One region of the Alicyclobacillus hesperidum subsp. aegles genome, then DNA from elsewhere that is predicted to be linked to it. Evidence: riboswitches for the same ligand, from Rfam matches in the RefSeq annotation. Region 1 holds a riboswitch; each other region holds the start of a gene.

The links. Region 1 has a riboswitch for cobalamin ahead of QMF38_RS01475 (ABC transporter substrate-binding protein). Riboswitches for the same ligand answer to the same signal wherever they lie in the genome.
Region 2: linked by a shared signal. The riboswitch ahead of metE (5-methyltetrahydropteroyltriglutamate--homocysteine S-methyltransferase) and the one ahead of QMF38_RS01475 (ABC transporter substrate-binding protein) in region 1 are both predicted to bind cobalamin.
Region 3: linked by a shared signal. The riboswitch ahead of QMF38_RS03765 (ribonucleoside-diphosphate reductase subunit alpha) and the one ahead of QMF38_RS01475 (ABC transporter substrate-binding protein) in region 1 are both predicted to bind cobalamin.

The regions. Positions count from the first base shown of each region.
Region 1 covers NZ_BSBJ01000003.1:55,888-61,500, reverse strand. The annotation lists partial or broken gene cobT (nicotinate-nucleotide--dimethylbenzimidazole phosphoribosyltransferase) at 1-215, shown strand, start outside; gene bluB (5,6-dimethylbenzimidazole synthase) at 297-974, shown strand; gene QMF38_RS01480 (cob(I)yrinic acid a,c-diamide adenosyltransferase) at 971-1,573, shown strand; cobalamin riboswitch at 1,606-1,802, shown strand; gene QMF38_RS01475 (ABC transporter substrate-binding protein) at 1,913-2,896, shown strand; gene QMF38_RS01470 (FecCD family ABC transporter permease) at 2,893-3,906, shown strand; gene QMF38_RS01465 (ABC transporter ATP-binding protein) at 3,912-4,709, shown strand; gene cobU (bifunctional adenosylcobinamide kinase/adenosylcobinamide-phosphate guanylyltransferase) at 4,706-5,251, shown strand; gene cobS (adenosylcobinamide-GDP ribazoletransferase) at 5,266-5,613, shown strand, end outside.
Region 2 covers NZ_BSBJ01000068.1:71,535-77,147, reverse strand. The annotation lists gene QMF38_RS12210 (benzoate/H(+) symporter BenE family transporter) at 1-255, opposite strand, end outside; gene QMF38_RS12205 (LysR family transcriptional regulator) at 388-1,272, shown strand; gene metE (5-methyltetrahydropteroyltriglutamate--homocysteine S-methyltransferase) at 1,236-3,533, opposite strand; cobalamin riboswitch at 3,733-3,935, opposite strand; gene QMF38_RS12195 (S53 family peptidase) at 4,002-5,613, opposite strand, start outside.
Region 3 covers NZ_BSBJ01000005.1:188,979-194,591, reverse strand. The annotation lists gene QMF38_RS03770 (ribonucleotide-diphosphate reductase subunit beta) at 1-625, opposite strand, end outside; gene QMF38_RS03765 (ribonucleoside-diphosphate reductase subunit alpha) at 700-3,006, opposite strand; cobalamin riboswitch at 3,164-3,356, opposite strand; gene QMF38_RS03760 (GNAT family N-acetyltransferase) at 3,639-4,181, opposite strand; gene QMF38_RS14780 (IS1/IS1595 family N-terminal zinc-binding domain-containing protein) at 4,650-4,925, opposite strand; gene QMF38_RS03755 (PaaI family thioesterase) at 5,125-5,553, opposite strand; gene QMF38_RS03750 (long-chain-fatty-acid--CoA ligase) at 5,566-5,613, opposite strand, start outside.

The sequences.
Region 1 (5,613 bases):
GGGCAACGCGTCTGCGGCCCCAGACGAGCGCGTATCTCATTGCCGGCCATCGCTCGCCTGAACCGGCGCATGGCCGGATTTTGTCCGCGCTTGGAAAGACGCCTATGCTCGATATGGGCCTGCGCGTCGGTGAAGGAACGGGGGCCATGATGGCTTGGCCGCTGATCAAAGCAGGGTGTGAAATCATGGCGGAAACAGCGACGTTTGCCGACGCGCGCGTCTCCAATCCGTTTGCCGGCGATCTGCCTAACGATGAAGGCCATCTCGTCTTCAACGATGCAGATACAAGGCGCGAGATGCCGCCGGTCGCCGTGGACTTTGACGATGCCGAGCGCAAGGCGGTGTACAAAGCGATTGCCACAAGGCGCGACGTTCGCGTGTTTTTGCCCGATCCCGTGCCCGTCACGGTCGTGCGGCGCATTTTGGAAGCCGGGCACCAGGGGCCGTCGGTTGGCTATATGCAACCTTGGAACTTCATTGCGATTCGCGATAAACAGCTGCTTGCCGAACTCGCCGAGCTCGTCGAACGCGAACGCGTGCGTGCCGGTGAGAAATTTCCAGATGAGCAGAGGGACTACTATTTGCGGCTAAAGGTAGAGGGATTGCGCGAGGCGCCGTGGACCATTTGCGTCACCAACGACCCGACGCGGGGCGGACCCGTCGTACTCGGGCGCAACACGATTCCTGAAACCGACCTGATGTCGACTGCCTGTGCCATTGAGAACATGTGGTTGGCCGCGCGTGCGGAAGGGATAGGTATGGGCTGGGTATCGATGTATGAAAAGGGGGATTTGCGAACCCTCTTAGGTATTCCTGAACACGTCGATCCCGTTGCCTTGCTTTCGCTGGGCTATACGCCTCATTTTGCGGACGAACCCATCTTGCAGAGGGTCGGTTGGCGCAATCGCATCGCCATTGATGAAATTGTCTTTCTTAATGGCTGGGCAAAACCATGGAAGGAGAATATACGATGAGATTATACACGCGCGGGGGCGATCTCGGTACGACAGCGCTGATCGGCGGCGAACGGAGACGCAAAAGCGATTTGCGCGTCGAAGCATACGGGACGGTGGACGAGGCCGGGGCCTTTCTTGGCTTGGCCTCAAGCCAGCTTGTCGATCCACAGTTTGCGGACATCCGCGAGCTACTCTTTGCCATCCAGCAGCGCTTGTGGGACGTCGGAGCCGATTTGGCCGCACCAAAGTCCGCGACTGCCTATGTGCTACGCACGCCTGAAGATGCGGCGTCGGTGCTGGAACCATACATCGATACATACCAAGCAGAGGCAGATAAGTTGGACAAGTTCGTCCTCCGCCAGGGCTCGCAACCAGCGGCAACCCTGCACGTCGCCTGCACAGTGGTGCGCCGAGCAGAGCGTCAGGTTGTCCGTTTGGCCGAGTTCGAGGAGGTCCCAGGCGCGGTGCTGCGGTATTTAAATCGGCTGTCAGACCTGCTCTTTGTCCTTGCCCGGGCCGTTAATGCCCGCATGCACGTGGACGACATCGACTACGCGAATAGCCCACCAGTCTTTCGCGATCCGCGCTCGCGCCGCGATCGCCCACAAGAGGATTGACAGCAGGGCCGCCGCTGACTAGGATGAAAGGCGAACTGAACCAGCCGCTAGGTGCTTCGCGCGAAGCGAAGAGAATAGGGAAACCGGTGTAAATCCGGTGCGGTCCCGCCACTGTGAACAGGATAGGCGCCTTTGCTACGAGGCACGTATTGCAATCCACTGCCGTAGGGTGGGAAGGATGCGACACGAACCTGTGAGCCAGGAGACCTGCCTAGCTGCTTACGAGCCAACCTTCGAGGAAAGGTTTGTTTCGACATGCGCGTCCAGAGAGGCGTGCACGACGGACACAGGCAACTTTCTCGCAAGGGACGCTCCAGATGAATGGGGGTCCATTTTTTTATGAGACGAAAGACAAGCTGGGCAATGTGGACAACGGCATTGGCCGCGGTTGCGGCCCTTACCGGTTGTGGTGCGGCAACTGGCGGATCCGGCGGTAACGCCACGCAAGGAACGAGCGGGGCAGCCGCATCCAGTTCCGCTTCGTTTCCGATCACGATGACCGACGACACCGGCACCAAGGTTACCATCCAAAAAGAGCCAATGCACATCGTATCAGGCACCGAGGGCACGGACGAGATTCTCGTGTCACTCGTTCCGAAATCGCGCATTTCACTTGTGACCAACCTCTCCAGCGACGCCACATATTCGGATGTCACGAACCTTGTCAAAGGGATTCACCAGTGGAGCGGTGACGACGCCGAGCAGGCGCTCGCCGTCAACCCGGATTTGGTGCTCATGGCATCGTATGCGCCACAAAAAGTGGTGAACCAAATACGCAGTGCGGGCGTTCCGGTTTATGAGTTCAACGACTTTACCTCGGTGGCGATGATTGAGCACAACATTGGCGTCATTGGCAAGCTAGTCGGTGAGCCGCAAAAGGCGAAGGCCATCGTAAATAATATGAATCACAACATCGCCAAGATCGAACACGCGGTCGCGCCGTACGGTCGTCCGACGGTCCTCGATTACAGTTCTTATGGGTACGCCGCTGGCGAAGGTACGACGGTCAACGATATCATCCGCATGGCCGGCGGGAAAAACGCCGCCGCGAGCTTGAAGGGTTGGGCCAAGATCACTGATGAGGAGATTGTCAAACTCAACCCCAGTGTGATCATCGATTCGAGCGACGATGCCGCGTTTCTCAAAAAACTAGCGTCCGATCCGGCTTTGCAGTCGGTTGCGGCCATCCGTGAGCATCATCTTTACGCCATCGACAGCGCCGACTTGTCATCCGTTTCGCAATATGTCGTGAAAGGCGTTTATGATGTGGCAAAAGTGATTCACCCGAACGCGCACGTTCCGGCGGTTCAGGTGCTTTCATGAGGTGTCGGCGGCCCCTTGCGTTCGCGCTGTTAGGGCTCGCCTTGTGCGTCGCCGTCGCGCTCGAAATCGGGATTGGCCCCGTCTATATCCCGTTTTGGCACATTCCTGGCGACACCATCGCGTACGCGAGCGGCCATCGGTCGCTCGACGCGATTGTCGTCGGTGCCATTCGCTGGCCGCGATTGTTGGTCGCGCTGTTGGCGGGGGCAGCGCTGGCTGTGGCCGGTTGCGTCCTCCAGGCCATTTTCAAGAACCCGATGTCAGACCCGGGCGTGATCGGCGTTTCGAGCGGTGGTGCCCTTGGCGCAGTGCTCACCATTGCCCTAGGTTGGTCAAACAAATGGCTGTGGGTAACGCCTGTCGGCTCGTTCGTTTGTGGCCTTGCGGTGGTCGTCCTCATTTATCGCCTTTCCACTTTCGGTCGCCGGACGAATCTTTACGCGTTGCTCTTGGCTGGTGTTGCTGTGGGTTCGTTGTGTAGCGCCATCATCACGGCGATTCTCGACATGTCACCACTGCAGACAATGGAGCAGATGATGTTTTGGCTGTTTGGTGGACTTGACGGCAGCAATTGGCACGAGACGTTTATCCTCGCCATCGTCGACGGCGTTGTGTTGCCCGCCTTTCTGACTTTGGCGTGGGCCCTCGACATCATGGTGACCGGCGAAGAACATGCCGAAGGTGTCGGTGTGGCCGTGCAGCGGGTCAAGCAGATTGCGCTTGGGCTGTGTGCGCTCGTCGTCGGCGTTTCCGTGAGCACAACAGGCGTCATTTCGTTTGTCGGCCTCATTGTTCCACATGTTCTCCGCTATCTCGTGGGGCCGCGTCACCGCTATCTGATTCCCGCCTGTGCTTTAGGTGGGGCCACTCTGCTGGCGCTCTCCGATCTCGTTGCGCGCACGGTGGTCGCCCCGGTTGAACTGAACGTGGGCATCGTCACATCGTGTTTAGGCGCGCCCTTCTTTCTGTTCTTATTATTTCAACATGGTCGCAGTTGGCGAAGGAGATGAGCGCGATGGCTGGTGTGCGACTGGAGTCCGCTGCGTACTTGCCGGTCTTAAAACCGATGTCCATTGCGCTTGAGTTGGGCCAAGTGGTTGGCGTGATCGGGCCAAACGGAGCCGGGAAGTCGACGCTGCTTCGCCTTATGGCTGGACTTATTGCGCCGACCTCCGGGCAAGTGGTTGTGGCAGATCTGCCTATCACAAGTCAGCCACCGCGCTGGCGCGCTCAGCAAATCGCCTATTTGCCACAGTTTATTGGCGATGACATCCCATTTACCGTGCGCGAGTTTGTGGAAATGGGAAGGTACAGCAGGGAATCCGCTTTTGCACAGGGCTCCTCCCGGCAGGAAGCCGTAATGGCTGCTGTCGCTCAAATGGGCCTCGAGCGCCTGCTCGATGTGCCACTTGCTCAGATATCGGGGGGAGAGCGGCAACGGGCAGGGATTGCCCGCTGTTTGGCACAGGCTTCGCCCGTGTTTTTACTCGATGAGCCAATTGCCAATCTCGATGTGTTTTACCAACTGGACATCCTCTCGCGTCTACGTGGTCTCGCAGCGGATGGGCGACTCATCGTCCTCGCTATTCATCATTTAGAGTTTGCCATGCGTTTTTGCGATGCTTGCATCGTGCTTGATCACGGTGCTGTCGTAGCATTTGGCCCACGCGACGAAGTGTTTCAGACAGAGCTTGTGCAGCGAGTCTTTCACATTGGTGTGCGACGTTTTGCCGATCCATTCACAGGTGATCCGCGTCTGAGTGTTATGGGCTGTCTGCCTGCCAAGGATGGAGAGGAAAGGGAAGAGTCATGAGCTTAATTCTGGTCACCGGCGGCGCGCGTAGCGGGAAGAGCCGATTTGCCGAGATGCTGGCTGACCATCATGCCAACTCCGGCGCGAAGGTCATCTTTGTCGCAACAGCTGAGGCGTTTGACGACGAAATGGCGGAGCGGATCAACCGCCATCGAGCCGCGCGCGATCGGCGCTGGCGCACTGTGGAAGAGCCATGTAATCCAGCGGCCGTCGTGCGTGCAGCACAAGCCGATGTCTATCTGATCGACTGTTTGACCCTGTTGCTCGCGAATTGGATGTTTCAGGCGAAGGTAGACGAAGCGGGTTTTTGGGACAAGCTCACAGATTTAGTTGACACCTTGGCCGCATCTAGTGCCACCTGTATCGCCGTAACGAATGAAATTGGTCTCGGCATTGTGCCTGCGGATCCAGAGACGCGGTTGTACCGCGATTGGCTCGGTTGGATGAATCAAGCGTTTGCGCGTGCCGCAGAGCAAGTGTTTCTCGTCACAAGTGGGATTGCAGTCGATCTCAAGGCGCTCCCAGGTGCGAGGGTCCTTTGAAAGGGGACGTCAGCTTGCAACTGCTAGGGAGGACTTTTGCGTTAGCTTGGTCGTTTTTTACGATTTTGCCTGCGCCTGAACTTAAGCGCTCACCGACTCCGGACGAGTTGGCCAAGTCCGCATATTGGTTGCCATTTGTGGGATGTGTAATCGGCGGCCTGGCGTGGTTGGCCAATCGCGCCGGCTTCTGGCTAGGCGGGTCTTTGCTTGCGAGCCTGTTGGCGGTTGTTGCCCAGGGCATGCTCACCGGGTTTTTGCACGTGGACGGTTTGCTGGACGTCGCAGATGCGTTGGGGAGCCGATCCCGCGGCGATGCGGCACTCGCGGTGATGAAGGACAGCCGTGTCGGCGCGATGGGGGCG
Region 2 (5,613 bases), on a different contig from region 1:
CACCGCTCCCGGGATTGAAAACGCAAAGCCGATCGGTTGACGAAACAACAACGCCTGTAAAAGCGTCAAACAACCCGGAATCACGTAAATGCCAAAAATCCAGGAAGTCGTTTCTGTTTCCTGTAAATGACCTTGCGCCGCGGCTTGGAGCACAATCAATAACGGACCCGTGGCCCCAAACAGCCAAGCGATCAGGCCATTCGTAAAACTCCCTAGCGACAAAGCCTTTGGCAACGCTAAAACATTGCGAAACAAACAACCTCACCTCGTCTGTCAGCAGTTCTGCTCTCAACAGGAGACCAAGAATCAACTTACATCGAGGTTTGCCTATATGTAAAATATACATTGCAAATAAAACGCATATATTTTATGTATGGGGGCGATGTGGTGGATCTGAAAAAGCTCCAGTACTTCGTCGCGATCGTCGAAGAAGGACAGATTACGAGAGCGGCCCAGCGACTCCATATGGCGCAGCCTCCACTTAGCCTGCAGCTACAGGCGTTGGAGCGAGAACTTGGGATACAACTGCTTGCGCGAAACCGCGGCAAGGTCGAACCGACTGAAGCAGGTTGGGCGCTGTATCGGCGTGCGCAGGAGATTTTGCGCTCGGTAGACAGCATGGTCAACGAAGTCAAGGAGCTTGGCGCCGGCGTGCGTGGCAAACTGACAATTGGCACCGTGATGTCCTGTGTGTCGTATTTGCCTGACACCATACGCAAGTTTCAAGCTCGCTATCCGCAGGTGACGTTTGAATTGTGGGAAGGCGATTCATATCAAGTGGAAGAATGGCTGCGAACAGGGGTTATTGAGCTTGGCATCACGCGCCTGCCAGTGCTCTCCGACGTTGAGATCATACACTTGCATACGGAACCCCTGGTCGCCGTACACCCCCCAGGCTGGGGAGCCAAGCACGAGCGCCGCATCGGATTGTCAGAGTTCGCCGACAAACCGCTGCTCGTTTTACACAGCCATGGCGGCAGAGGCATTTATGAGATGTTCATCGAGATGTGCCAGGCACAGGGAGTCCACCCGAACATCATCTGCGAAAGTCCGGATGTGGCGACGCTCCTGACCTTAACCGAAGCAGGCATCGGCGTCGCCATCGTCCCTGCACTGGCCGTGCGTCTGCGGCCAGAAGGCGCTTTGCGTTACGGCGTAATCGAACCGACCATCGAGACCGACACGGCCGTGATCTGGTCAAAACAGCGCGCCCTAACCACGGCCGCAACCCATTTTCAAGAGATGCTCGTAGCGCACGTCACAGGCTCTTGACGCAATTGTCGCGCTGCCATCACCATCGCCTGCAAAGCCGCCAGCGTCTCTGCCTCGCCACGGGTCTTCAGGCCACAATCCGGATTGACCCAGAGTTGCGCCGGATCGATCACGCTGGCCGCCTTGCGCAACAATCCGACCATGTCATGGACATCGGGCACGCGCGGGCTGTGAATGTCGTAGACGCCGGGCCCGATGTCGTTTGTGTACTGAAAGGCTTCAAACGCCTGTAACAATTCCATGTGCGATCTCGACGTTTCAATCGAAATGACATCGGCATCCATGGCTTGAATGGCAGGCATGATATCATGAAACTCGGCGTAACACATATGGGTATGGATTTGCGTCTCGTCTTTCACACCACTGGCCGCGATGTGAAAACATTCGACTGCCCACTCAAGGTAGGCGTCCCAGTCTGCCCGCCGCAAGGGCAAGCCTTCGCGCAAAGCCGGCTCGTCAATCTGAATGACACGAATCCCTGCCGCCTCTAAATCCAACACTTCATCGCGAATGGCGAGTGCAATCTGGCGACACACCTCATGGCGCGGCAAATCGTCGCGGACGAACGACCACTGCAGGATCGTGACAGGACCGGTCAACATCCCCTTGACAGGCCGCTCTGTCAGCGATTGCGCATAACTCGTCCAACGGACAGTCATCGGCTCGGGACGCGCCACGTCGCCGACGATAATAGGAGGTTTCACACAGCGCGATCCATAACTCTGCACCCAACCGTGCCGCGTAAACAAAAACCCGTCCAGCTTTTCGCCAAAGTGCTCTACCATATCGGTACGCTCAAACTCTCCGTGCACAAGCACGTCGAGACCAAGTTCTTCCTGAATGACGATCCAACGCATAATCTCGCCTTGCAAGAACAACTCGTATTCCGCATCTGAAATTTGCCCCTTGCGCCACTTCGCCCGCGTGTCGCGCACAGATTGCGTTTGCGGAAACGAGCCGATGGTTGTCGTCGGAAACGGTGGCAACTGCAGACGCTCCTGTTGCTTGGACTTGCGCTCTGCAAACGACGATGCGCGTGCCAATTGCAAACCGCTCAACTGCGCCATCCGTGTGGCGACAGCCGAATTGCGCAAGCGTGGAGACGCCGTCCGTGCCCTGCGCGCCTCACGACTCAGAGCCAAATGCTCCGCAATCGCATCCTTACCGTCGTTCGCCCCGCGCTTAAGCACCCGCAACTCAGACAGCTTTTGCACAGCAAATGCCAGCCACGACTTCACCTCTGGTTCCATGTCGCTTTCCAATTCCACATCCCAAGGCGCGTGTAACAGGGAACACGACGGCGCGACGTGAACCTGCTCAAGCCCGGCGATAGAAGCGGCCTGCTCAACGAGCACCAGAGCCTCGTGCAAATCGGCCCGCCATATATTGCGACCGTCGATCACGCCGACAGACAGCCGTTTCTCTTGAGGCCAGCCATAGCGCGCCAGCTCCGCCAACTGCTGCGGTGCACGAACGAGATCCAGATGCAGACCCTGTACCGGTAGTGACAAAGCCGTCTCCAAATTGTCAGCGATGGAACCAAAATATGTGGTGAGCAACATGTTGGGCACCGACTGCGCCGCGAGGTACGTATACGCCTCGTGCAAGCTTGACCGCTCGCTATCCGTCAGATCGAGAACCAGGCAGGGCTCGTCGATTTGCACCCACTGTACCCCGGCATCGTGTAGAGCGTTAAGTAGCTCGCCATAAGCAGGTAATAGTTGGGCCATCAGGGACAAGGGCTCCACATTTTGTTCGCGCACCTTGCCAAGGCGCAAAAACGATACAGGACCTAAGAGCACCGGCACGGTCTCGATGCCCAGTTGCCGCGCTTCCAAATACTCGGCCAACGGTTTATTGGCTCGCAGCCTAAAGTTTTGTTGCGCTGAGAATTCAGGAACGAGGTAATGATAATTCGTGTCAAACCACTTGGTCATCTCAAGCGCTGCCACGCCCTCAGCACCGCGCGCCATGGCAAAATACTGCGCGAGCGAGCCATCTGGTAGCCCACGAAAGCGGTCAGGCACGGCGTCGAATAAAACAGCCATGTCGAGAACGTGATCGTAAAGCGAGAAATCGTTGGATGGGATCCAGTCGATGCCCGCCTCCTTCTGCAGTTGCCAGCGCAGGCGCCTGATGTCGGCAGCCGCTTTGCCCAGCTCTGCCTCCGTCGACTTGCCTTGCCAGAACGATTCGAGTGCCCGCTTGAGTTCACGGCGCGGGCCCATGCGCGGAAATCCTAGTGTTGCTGCAATCGCCAAAGTCGTGTCGCCTCCCCAGATGATGTGATGCTAAACTCCCGAGCGCGAGCGGAATCAAAAAGCCCCCACTTCCACACGGGAAGCGGGGGTGCATGGAGACTGGATATATAGGCAAGCGTTGCAGCCGACGTCAACACACACCGGCCAAGCAAACAATCCTGCTTCGTTCCTGCCCCAATCCCAAACCCACGTGGGATACACAGAGCTGCTTCGCCTGGCAGGTCTTCGGACTCGGATGTCATCCGCTGTCGCACAGCCTTCCCCGCATCCAAGCGAGTGGCTCGCGGCCGATAAGCCGCAACGTCAACAGCGTCGTTCCTCACCGCGGCGGGACCGTTCCGGATTCGCACCGGATTCCCTTTTCATTCACCGTCGTAGTGAAACCAAGCGAGCATATCAAGTTGTGGGGCTACTATATCACTGCCTTATTATTTTCGCAATTGCCCAGCTAGACAGAAGCCTCTGCGATCACGCCTGACCTCGATCTTGCTGCTGCAACTGCTGCAGTGCTGCAATGAGTCGATTGGCAATCGGACTACCAAGGCCCGTGCACGGGTCCCAACCGGGCCCCGCCGCATAGACATCCCCTGTGCCGGCGATATCGTTGTTGCCCTGTGTAATGTCGCGAAATGCCTGCGCCGCTTTTGGCAAGCTATATAGCACTGGGTTGAGATAACCCACAGGCTGACCGATGGTCTTGTTTGCAATGGTGACCAGCCCCGCCCACAAGGGTGCCACGGCACTCGTCCCACCAATTGCCGCAGTTTCGCCGTCGACCAATACCTCGTAGCCTGTCGCAGGGTCAGCATCTCCCGCGACGTCCGGCACACCGCGTCCAACCGTGCCGCCGGGGTTTGAAGACGGTGGCACCTGTGCGTTTTGCTGCCAGCTGGGAAGCGCAAATACGCTACTCACGCCGCCCCCGGTGCTGCCACCTTGTGCGCCGTCGTTCCAGACGGTCTCACTCGCAATCTGACCATTTTCCACTACCAAACGCGTCCCCCCGCAAGCCAAGGCATAGGGTGACGATGCGGGAAAATCAACATGGTACAAACCGTCGTTCTCGCCATCTGTGGATCCGCTGTCCCCGGCCGCGACACACACGGTCACACCAAGCGCAGCCGCGTCCTGCAAAGCCCGATTCATCGCCTGGATAGAGGCCGGCGCCCAACCGTTCTCAGGACCGCCCCAACTGATAGAAATCACCATAGGTTTGTTCGTCGTATCGTGAATAGCCGTCGTGATCGCGTTCAAAAACCCAGCGTCCGTATTTGGCGCAAAATAAACAGCGAGCTTTGCACCTGGAGCGACGGCGCCGGCAACCTCGATATCGAGCTCGACTTCGCCGTCCGGGCCATTCGGATCGCCGGTCGGTTGGTTGACTGCTCCATCTACCCCTACCGCAACAAGAGGTGGCGGCGCCATACCAAGTGACGCGAAATACTCGCCGATATTTTGATCTGAATACCCACCGCCAAGCTCAATGATGCCGATACACTGCCCCGTACAATCGACGTTTTCCGGAAAGGCATAGGCCGCTGCAACCTGTGGCGGCGTGTAGGCAACCTGTTCAGTTGCTGTGGCGCGCATCGCCGCCCCCGCAGGTTGTCGCCGAATTCGAAAGTGTGGAGTCGCTTGCGGCCGTGTATCGAGACCAAGTACCGCCGTCACCACGTCAGCGATGTCCATCGGCACATGCACATCGCCGCTGTGTCCCCGATACGAGAACTCAGGATGTTGATACGTGCGAAGATCGATCCGAAACGCCTGATTCACATCGGCTACACGGCCCGTAAGCAATGCCGTGCCAGCTGCGACGTGCACCTTCTCCAGCACCAGCCCGTGCGCATCGGCGAATGCCCGTACCTTCTCGATATCCTGCGAATCGGCGCCGTGGCGAACAGCAAACTCGTCGTGTGTGAGATGCCTGCGTTGGCTGGGCGGCAACGATTGTAATGACTCAATCGTCGCTTCCAGTTGCTCAGGCGAACGCCGCCGCAATACGAGTGTGACGGATACGCGCTCGTCGGGATCCGCTGGCCCGACATCCGTCGCGCCAGCCGCGAGCGGCCGGACATGC
Region 3 (5,613 bases), on a different contig from region 1:
TCCCCAACATCTTCCCCTGACGACCGAGCACAAAGAAAAAGCTAAACCCAGCGTAAAAGTATACGCCTTCGAGAATATAGTTGGCGACCACTGTCTTCAATAGGTTGCGGTCGCTCGGATCGGCGATAAACTGTTCAAATAAGTCGGTGATAAACTGGTTGCGGCGCAACAGATGCTCATCTTCCCGCCACTCATTGTAAATGGCATCGCGCGTGGCCGCATTGACGACAGAGTCAAGAATATAGCCATACGACTGAGAGTGCACCGCTTCCTGAAATGCGTGTACGGTGAGGCACAAATTGACCTCCGGAGCCGTGATGTATTCGTTGATGTTAGGCAAGTTGTGGGTCAACAGGCTATCCATGAAAATCAAAAACGACAATACCTTATTGTAGCTACGCTGCTCATCCTCGCTTAGCGCATCGTACTGACGGGCGTCGTCCGCCAACGCGATTTCTTCCGGAATCCAGAAATTATTCATCATGGCGCGGTACAGCTTATACGCCCAATCGTACTTGATGTTGTTCAACTCAATCATGTTTGTCGTATTCCCGCCGATGATGCGCCGCTTGCCCCAATCGCGATCACCCGCCGCGTTAAACAGTCTGGTCCGTTCCAACTTCATAGATCATCTCTCCTATTTCGAGTCGTGACGCGCACGAGTTTTTCATGATCTAATACCAGGCATGTTCTTCGCGATCACGACGAACAAGCCACGCAGTCTTCCACTTCCACTGCTTTACTGCGCACATAGTAAACCGTCTTTAAACCCCGCTTCCACGCCAACAAGTAGAGGTCCAAAAAAGCCTTCGCACTGATGTCAGGTGTGATGTACAGATTAAACGACTGACTCTGATCTACATGCCGCTGGCGCACCGAACACGCTTCGATGCTCCAACTCTGGTCAATGGTGTGCGCCTCTTTGTAGTACCAGAATGTGCGTTCGTTCAAATTCGGCGCCGTTTGTGGCACGACACCGTTTTTCTTCTCCTCGAGGAAGAAGCGCGCGAACACGGGATCGATTCCGGCGGTACTGCCCGCAATGAGGCTTGTGCTGCTCGTCGGCGCGATGGCGACAAGGTACGCATTGCGCACACCGTGGCGAGCAACTTGTGCGCGTAGCGTATCCCAATCCGGGCCACCCGGGCGGCTCCTGTAACCGCGCAGTTCGAAGTATTCGCCCGTCTCCCAATCAGAGCCATGAAACAGTGGATACGGCCCCTTTTCCTTTGCCAGTTCCAGCGATGCTTCAATTGCAAAGTAATTGATCCATTCGAAGAGCTCGTCGACATGCCGCAAGTGCTGCTCAGATTCCCAAACGAGCCCGTGTTCGGCGAGATATTGGTGATAGCCGCTGACGCCAAGGCCAACTGCCCTGTACTTTCGATTCGTAATGGCCGCCTGTGCGACAGGGTAGTGATTGAGATCGATCACATTGTCCATCGCGCGAATTTGTCGGCGCACCGTCTCCCGAATCGACTCGCGATCACGACACCGCCCAAGGTTGAGCGAAGATAGATTACACACGACAAAATCGCCTGCTTGTTGCCGCACGGTGACGACATCGCCTTCGACAATCTCCTCACTTCGCCGCGATGGGCTCATGTTTTGCATAATTTCAGTACAAAGGTTGCTGCAATAAATCATGCCCGCGTGCTTGTTCGGGTTTAAGCGATTCGCCGCATCGCGGAAAAAGATAAATGGTGTGCCGGTCTCAAAGGCAGATTGCATAATTCGTTTCATGATCTCGATGGCAGGAATTTCGTTGCGAGGCAGGTTGGGATTGTTTACGCAAGCCTCGTATCTACGTTCAAACTCTTCGCCCCAAGCATCCTCCAACGAAAATCCCATCGCCTTTTGCACTTCGTACGGACAAAACAGATGCCACGTACCACGCTCTTCGACCCGGCGCATGAACAAATCGGGAATGCAGACACCTGGGAAAATGTCGTGTGCTTTCATGCGCTCGTCGCCGTTGTTCGTGCGCAGTTGCAGAAAGTCAAGAATGTCCTTGTGCCATACGTCCAGGTAAACAGCCGCTGCACCGCTGCGCATGCCTAATTGATTACAGCTAACAGCCGTATTATTGAAGTTCCGAATCCAGGGAACCACGCCACCGCTGGCGCCGGGATGGTTGCGGATAGCCGATCCGCGCGCGCGAATTTTGCCAACGTAAATGCCCATGCCGCCGCCGAATTTCGAAACTCTCGCAAAAGCCTCATCTGTCGCGTAGATGCTGACGAGATCGTCCTCGGGCATGTCGATGAAACAGGAACTCAATTGATGGAACGGTTTGCGCGCATTGCTGAGCGTCGGTGTTGCAACGGTCGCCTGTAACGTCGACAGCATGTCGTAGAAACGTTTCGCCCAGTGGAGCCTGTCCTGTTCCTTCATCGCCAGGTGCATAGCCACGCCCATGAATAGTTCTTGAGGCAGTTCCATGATACCGCCGGCGAGGTTGCGAATGGCATAACGATCCATGAGTTGTTTAAGACCAACGTAGTTAAACAAGTAGTCCCGCTCGGGCTTGATATAGGCGGCCAGTTCCTTGATTTCTTCCACACTGAAGTGCTCGCGTACGTAGGTGCCGTAGCGTCCGATTCGTTCAAGCTGTTCTATCAATTCGTGGAAGTCCCCATAACCGATAGAGTCGTATCCGCGATTGCGTCCCGCCTGCTTGTAGCAATCAAATAACAGGAGGCGTGCAGCGACAAACTGCCATTTCGGTTCATTCACATTTGTCATCTCTACGGCTGCCTGGATTGCAATCTTGGCAATCTCAGACGTCGCCATGCCGTCGCGCAGCTGCGGGTAAATCGCCTGCGCCAAGCTTTCTGGATCATACCCGTCGACTTGTGCGCATCCACGCTCGAGAAATGTATAAAATTTCTTCGGGTCGAATCCTGCCTCCCCGCCGTTGTACTTGTACACGCGATATGACGCAAGCCGCTCGGTCCATTCTTCCCTCTCCATTTGCGCCACACCGGTCGCGCTTTGTTCCGTCATGATCTATCCGCTCCTCATCGCTTTCATAGAAAAACCCTGTTCCCATCAAGGAACAGGGTTCGACATTCTAAAACTACGGTTTTGATTCGAGCTAAGCCAAAGCGCTCGAACCACGTGTTTTTACGTCCATCGCCCCTTCCCAATCCCTCGTGGGAGTGATGCACAACCAATCCTGGCAGGTCTCCGGACTGAGTCTCATCTGTGCTAGCGCCTTCCCCCATCAAGGACGGAGTGGCTGGCTGAGAGCCATAGCTTGCACATCGAACATCACCGTGGCGAGGACCGTTCCAGCTTTCCACTGGATTCCCTTTTCACTCGCGATTGCGAGCACCAGGATTCGTCTATGTAATTGTGGTTTGCAGAATGAGATTAACACTAGATATAGTGTTTGACAAGTCTCGACAACCAAGTTTGCGGTATATATGTGTAACGCTCTGTTCTCATTAAATGTTGTTTTCGAAAATCTAAATGGGGGTGTCCCAAAAGGTTTTCTTGAGAAATTCTTCTCCGACTGCACCGTTCTAAATCAGCGTGGATATGAAAAGTCCGCCCCACTTTAAAGTTGAGGCGGACTGCTTTTTGGGATTGCGTCATTTGACAAGGGCTTTTGGGACAGCCCATTTGATTCAAAATCAAACCTTCCAATCCTGTGCGAGCATTCCGTAAATGATGTGGTCTACGTAGTGGTCATATAACCATTCGGCTTGTCGTCTACATCCTTCGTTTTGAAAATCCAAACGCTCAGGTATTGCCCTGCTTTTTAGATTCTGCGGAGCAACCCGTATTTCAACTCGGTTCAGTCCATTTTCCTTGAAAAGAATGTCAATGAGTGTTCGACATGAATTTGTCATAATGCCCTTGCCTTGAAACATCTCACCAATCCAATACCCGACGCTTGTCAATCGGTTCGTCCAATTGATGTAGTGGAGACCGAGAACCCCTGCGAGTTCACCACGATACCATATACCCAGTTCCACACCGTTATTGGCTGCGTACTTCTGTAATCCAGACTGAATGAAATCTTCTATATCCCGAACGGTACGTGTCCCGTCAACGAAAGGTAACCATTCTCGGAGATAACTGCGTGACTGGTCCAACAATGCAAATAACTGGTCAGCATCTCGAACTTCCAACAATCTCAATTGTGTGTCTTCGTTGACTTTGTGGCTAAACACTACCCATTCCCCCTCTCTCCATTCGTGCTAACTGGTGGTGGTAGTTCTCTTCCGACCAAGTGAGTGATAACAATCTCTGCGGCATAGTTGGTCGGGTTCTCGTTCGCCTGTCTCATGAGAGACGAAAAATAAACTTCCAGCATATTGATAATTCAGAATAGATTCGTTACAAATGACGCAGTTTCCTGCAAGAGCATATGATTTGTATTGAACCATCTTACTATCGATGCAGGACATGGCGAGAAATCGTTGCATCCAGCCCTGCAAACGGCTGTGATAGGCATTGACGTTCTGGATGTGGTATACGCCTCTCGTGCGTTCGCCCTTGCTTTGATTGAGGGGGGGCTTGGCAAATGACATACAATTTAGTTTGATTTTTACAACTCAGGTAAGCGTCAGTGCAAAGTACCGTGTTCTGACTGAGTATGGGCAACATCTGACGAGCAACGATGCCTGAAAATACAGTTGCTAAGTCCGTGCTGGAGTGAAGTGAAACCAGTACCTTGTGTCTCCAATTGAACGCAGTAGACACGGCGATACCGAGTTCATATGCAATTTGACGGCACGATCTCGCATGCAACGAGCGACTTCAACCCACATATCCGTCGACTTCTTGACATATGCCAGTGGTGTACCCGTCAAATCGCTGAACGTGCCACGACAACTTTTGCACAGATACCGTTGGCGGTCATCTACTTTACCGTGACGAATGGTTGATTTGTTCTGGCAACGTGGACAAACCACACCAATGCGGAATTGTGCTTCTCGAATGTGTTTAATATGCAACGCCCTGTCCGTCTATGAATTATCCTTTTTCCAGAATCGTACCATTATGGTCAAAGAAAACAACAATTAAGGCTAACAGAGCGATGTGTAAACATGCGAACGACGAAGCGCGAGCGGACAGTTCCGCTCGCGCTTGTGGACAACGCAACATATGGCATTACTTCGACTTGTGTAGGACGCGGAACGTGCCCGTGGCAAATGCGCATAACCTGCCATCATCACTATGAACATGTCCCTCTACCGTCATCGTGCGCCCGCCGCGGTGGACAAAGGCAGCCTTCGCACGCAATGTACCTTCTGAGACCGGTTCGGTGAAGTGTACGTTCAGGTTCGTGGTTACAACTGGATCCTCTGGGTACTGCAAAATCACCAATACCCCCATCAACGAATCGAGCAACGTCGCATGAACGCCCCCGTGCAAGATACCTGCCACGTTGAGATGATGAGGACGAATCTCCAGTTCTGCTTCGATCTCGTTCTCTCCAATGGCGGTAACACGAATTCCCGTGTAATCGGAAAAAGTCCCCGCCGCCGTGCGCTCCAGAACCAGAGGATCAACGCCGTGCGGATTCATCGACGACCGCATCTCATCCTCCCCTTATGCATTTTGTTTGCTTTCTTCGGTAAGTTCGCGGCGCAAAATCTT